DNA from 2 places in the Oceanisphaera sp. IT1-181 genome. Region 2 is predicted to be linked to the other one. Evidence: predicted binding sites of a transcription regulator. Region 2 holds the regulator's gene; the other holds the start of a gene.

Region 1 (2,468 bases), 350 kb from region 2:
GTACCTTCAGTGGTTTCGGTACGTTGCAGGCCTAAGTAGCCCATCACTAAGCCGACTTTACCGTTACGGGTCTTGCCATCGGCACCAATAATGGTGACCTGCTGGTTAGGCCTAACGGTACCGCGCTTGATACGACCAATGCCGATAACGCCTACATAAGAGGAGTAATCGATCTGAGAGATCTGCATCTGCAGCGTACCGTCTTGGTTCGCATCAGGAACCGGTACTTGGTCAACAACAGTTTGGAACAGCGTGGTCATGTCTGGCTCAGGCGCGTCCACATCTAAAGAAGCCCAACCGTTGATGCCAGAAGCATAAATGACTTGGAAGTCCAGCTGATCGTCGGTGGCACCTAAGTTATCGAACAAGTCGAAAATTTGGTCCAATACCCAGTCAGGACGAGCGCCTGGCTTATCAACTTTGTTGATGATAACGATTGGCTTTAGGCCTTGAGCAAACGCTTTTTGAGTTACAAAACGCGTTTGTGGCATTGGGCCTTCTTGGGCGTCAACCAGCAACAATACGGAATCAACCATAGACAGTACGCGCTCCACTTCACCACCGAAGTCGGCGTGTCCTGGGGTGTCTACTATGTTGATGCGGTATTCTTGAGCATCAGTAGGAGAAGTCCAACGAATCGCGGTGTTCTTGGCAAGAATGGTAATGCCGCGTTCCCGCTCGATGTCGTTGGAGTCCATGACTCGGTCTTCTGCTTCGCCGCGGCTCTCTAGGGTTCCAGATTGCTGCAACAGCTTGTCTACCAGAGTAGTCTTACCATGGTCAACGTGAGCTATGATTGCGATATTACGTAAATTTTCTAACATTCCTGCCTCAAAATACCGAAAGTGGGTAAAAAATGGTCTGTCATTTTACTCGGCTAGTGCTGATCTACCTAGAAGTATCGAAAATTACTCTAAGCTCGCTTTCCAAGTGACGTCGAATACACCATGATGGGCTGCGCCTAACACAGTGCACTGAGAAGATCCGCTACGCACCAATATGGTGCAGAAATAGCATTAGGCTAGCTCCCACTAGGTTTGCTAATCCAAGCTACTCAACAGCGTAATGACAAATATTGGGTCTTAATATCTAATGTTTGGTCTTATAAAACCAACGTTTGGCTTTATATAATAAGCTTTGACAATGTGGCATAGATTTCGCTTGTTCAGTGCATAAGTAACGTTTAACTCGTGCTAAGCACTGAATTAGGCCGTATTTTTTGGCCATAGCTTCGTTTATAGCTGGCAACGGATCATGAGTCGATTCTACCCATGGTCCACCATAAGATGATTATTTTTGGAGGTCGAAATCCATGTCAATAGACACTGTAATGGACATGATAAAGGAACACGATGTTAAATTCATCGATTTACGCTTTACCGACATCAAAGGTAAGGAACAGCATATCAGCTTTCCGGTCGGGCAGGTAAACGACGATTTCTTTGAAGAAGGAAAAATGTTCGATGGTTCCTCTATGGCAGCATGGAAAACCATTCATGAGTCAGACATGGTATTAATGCCCGACCCAAGCTCAGCGGTCATGGATCCTTTTACCGATGACTCCACGCTGATTATCCGTTGCGACATTCTTGAGCCAGGCACCATGCTCGGCTACGACCGTGACCCGCGCTCTATTGCCCGCCGCGCCGAAGAATATCTTACCGCCACCGGCATCGCCGATACGGTATTAATTGGCCCAGAGCCAGAATTCTTCTTATTCGATGACGTGCGTTTTCATACCGATATGTCTGGCAGCTTCTTTAAAGTTGACGACGTTGAAGCCAAATGGAATTCAGGTCGTGAATACGCGGGCGGCAATAAAGGCCACCGCCCAGGCGTGAAAGGCGGCTACTTCCCAGTAGCGCCTATCGACTCATCTCAAGATATTCGCTCTGCCATGTGCTTAGTGATGGAAGAAATGGGCTTAGTGGTTGAAGCACACCACCATGAAGTAGCCACCGCCGGCCAGAACGAGATTGCCTGTAAATTTAATAGCCTAACGCTAAAAGCCGATGAAATTCAAATCTACAAATACGTAGTGCATAACGTGGCCCATGCCTTTAATAAAACCGCCACTTTTATGCCTAAGCCATTGGTGGGCGATAACGGCTCTGGCATGCACGTGCATCAGTCGCTGGCCAGAAACGGCGTTAACCTGTTTGCCGGCGACTTATACGGCGGCTTATCAGAAATGGCCTTGTTCTATATCGGCGGCATCATTAAACATGCTCGCGCGCTTAACGCCATTACCAACCCTTCCACTAACTCTTATAAGCGTTTGGTACCTGGCTTTGAAGCGCCGGTAATGCTGGCTTATTCGGCTCGTAACCGCTCGGCGTCCATTCGTATTCCTTTGGTAAACTCGCCAAAAGCACGCCGCATTGAGACTCGCTTTCCGGATCCGGCCGCCAACCCTTACTTGTGCTTTGCCGCACTATTAATGGCAGGCTTAGACGGCATTCAAAATA
Region 2 (2,468 bases):
GCCTTCCATGGCGCGCACCTCATTCAAGCACTCATCCATTTTCTCGGGGCTGTCGGGGAGGTTGCGCACATCTATGCTGACAGCGACTTCACCTGGCTTATCGAGGCGCATCTTAACGAGGCTCGGTAGCAGCTCTACGGGCAGGTTATCAACGCAGTAATAGCCTAAATCTTCGAGCACCCGCAAGGCCACGGTTTTGCCCGAACCAGAACGACCACTGACGATCACCAGCTGCATTGTATGCTCCTTAAGAAGAAATCATAATTTGATAAAGCTCGTCATCGCTGCTGGCTTGACGTAATTGCTTACAAATCTGTTTGTCACTGAGCTTTTCGGCAATCAATGACAGGGTTTTGAGGTGTTGTTTGCACTCTTGCTCAGGGACCAGCAAGGCAAAAACCAGGCTAACCGGCTGGTTATCGATGGCATCAAACTCTACCGGCTCGGCAAAGGTAAGCAGCACGGCCGTGGCTTGATTGTCATTGCTAATGCGGCCATGAGGAATGGCAATACCGTTACCTATACCCGTACTGCCCATTTTTTCCCGTGCCAAAAGGCAGTCAAACAATTGTTGACTGCTGATGTTGAGGTGTTGGGCTGCGAGTTCACTGATAATTTCCAGCGCCCGTTTTTTGCTTGTGCAGGGGATGGCACTACGCGTGCAATCTCTGCTTAATATATCGGCGACTTCCATAGTTATTTTTGCTTTAGCTTCTCTTTGTGTTTAATAACTTGGCGATCGAGTTTGTCAAACAAACCGTCGATGGCAGCGTACATGTCATCTTGCTGACAAGTGGCAAAAATTTCACCTCCACTCAGATTAATTTTGGCTTCGGCAATTTGCTGCAGTTTTTCCAACGTCAGTACCACGTGCACTATGGTGATATTATCGAAATGACGTTCCAGCTTGGCGAATTTGCTGTGCACATAGTCACGTAATGAGTCTGTGATATTTACATGGTGGCCAGTCAGATTTATTTGCATAAAGTCTTCCTTATTGGTTCACCTTACAACAGGCGTTTGCGCTGATTGGAAGGGGGGATGGCCAACGACTCACGATACTTGGCTATGGTCCGTCTGGCCACCTGTATCCCCTGTTCGGCTAATAATTGCGCGATTTTACTGTCGCTCAATGGCTTAACCGGATTTTCTGCCCCGACTAATTTCTTAATAAAGGCACGAATCGCCGTAGAAGAGCATTCTCCGCCACTTTCGGTGGCCACATGGCTAGAGAAAAAATATTTTAACTCAAACACACCCTTGGGCGAATGCAGAAATTTTTGAGTAGTGACGCGGGAAATAGTCGATTCGTGCATCTCAACCACTTCCGCTACCTGATTGAGCACCATGGGTTTCATGGCCTCGGCTCCGTACTCAAAGAATGCCTGTTGTTGGTCGACAATACAATTAGCAACCTTGAGCAAGGTCTCATTTCTGCTTTCTAAACTTTTGATAAACCACTTAGCATCTTGGGTATGTTGGCGAATAAACTGGCCATCGCTGCCTTGCTTGCTCTGCCCCATGGCCGCATAGGTTTGATTTAACCGCACCTTGGGCAGCGCCTCCATATTAAGCTCAGCTTTCCACACCCCTTGCTGCTTGGTGACCACTACATCGGGAATGACATACTCAGAGTTGTGTTGCAGCAAGTTATTGCCAGGGCGAGGTTCAAGTTGCTGAATTAAGGCCAATACATCTCTGAGCTCATCTTCTTTAAGCTTGGTCAGGCGCTGCAGGGTGCGATAGTCGCGATTACCGAGCAAGTCCATGTGCTGCTCAATCAGCAGCTGTGCTTCAGTTAACCAAGGCGTTGCGGCGGGCAGGGCTTCCAGCTGAATACGCAAACACTCTTGTACGCTGCGTGCCGCCACGCCTAACGGATCAAAGTGCTGAATACGTTTCAGTACCGCCTCTATTTCGTCCGCTTCTATATGCTGCTCGCCACCGCTCACAGAGGCCAAAATGCCGTCTATATCTAAACTTAAATAACCGGCCTCATCGATGGCATCGATAATGGCCAAGGCGATGGCTTGGTCGGTTTCGCTAAAGGGCGTGAGCTGCATCTGCCACAGCAGATAATCTTGCAGCGTCTCGGTGGTTTCGCCTTGATAGACGGTGTCTTCCACGCCAGCGGGCAAGCCGCCGGTGCCACTGGTACCCGCCGAGGCGGTATAAATATCATCCCACTGAGTGTCCATGGGCATCTCGTCAGACAAGGTATGCTGTTCCATGGCTTTGTCGGTGGCCAGTTGCTCGTCTGGGCTGCTGGGCAGCGGATCGAGTTCAGCGTCGTCATACTCGTGCTCTTCGGCTTCTTCTTGCTCGAGCAGGGGATTATTTTCTAGCGCCAATTGAATTTCTTGCTGCAGCTCCAGCGTCGACAGCTGCAAGAGGCGAATGGCCTGTTGCAGCTGCGGCGTCATGGTCAGCTGCTGGCCCATACGTAATTGAAGCGTTGGCTTTAACAA

The links. Region 2 encodes sigma-54, which starts transcription at its own class of promoters, with help from an activator protein. Its sites were predicted from a motif close to TGGCACNGTTTTNGCTT; they were not measured.
Region 1: the regulator sigma-54 is predicted to act here: its motif matches at 1,147-1,163, upstream of glnA (glutamate--ammonia ligase).

Annotation. Positions count from the first base shown of each region.
Region 1 is NZ_CP136856.1:3,395,048-3,397,515, forward strand. It holds gene typA (translational GTPase TypA) at 1-824, opposite strand, end outside; gene glnA (glutamate--ammonia ligase) at 1,313-2,468, shown strand, end outside.
Region 2 is NZ_CP136856.1:3,042,795-3,045,262, reverse strand. It holds gene rapZ (RNase adapter RapZ) at 1-237, opposite strand, end outside; gene ptsN (PTS IIA-like nitrogen regulatory protein PtsN) at 248-694, opposite strand; gene hpf (ribosome hibernation promoting factor) at 697-984, opposite strand; gene R0134_RS13510 (RNA polymerase factor sigma-54) at 1,008-2,441, opposite strand.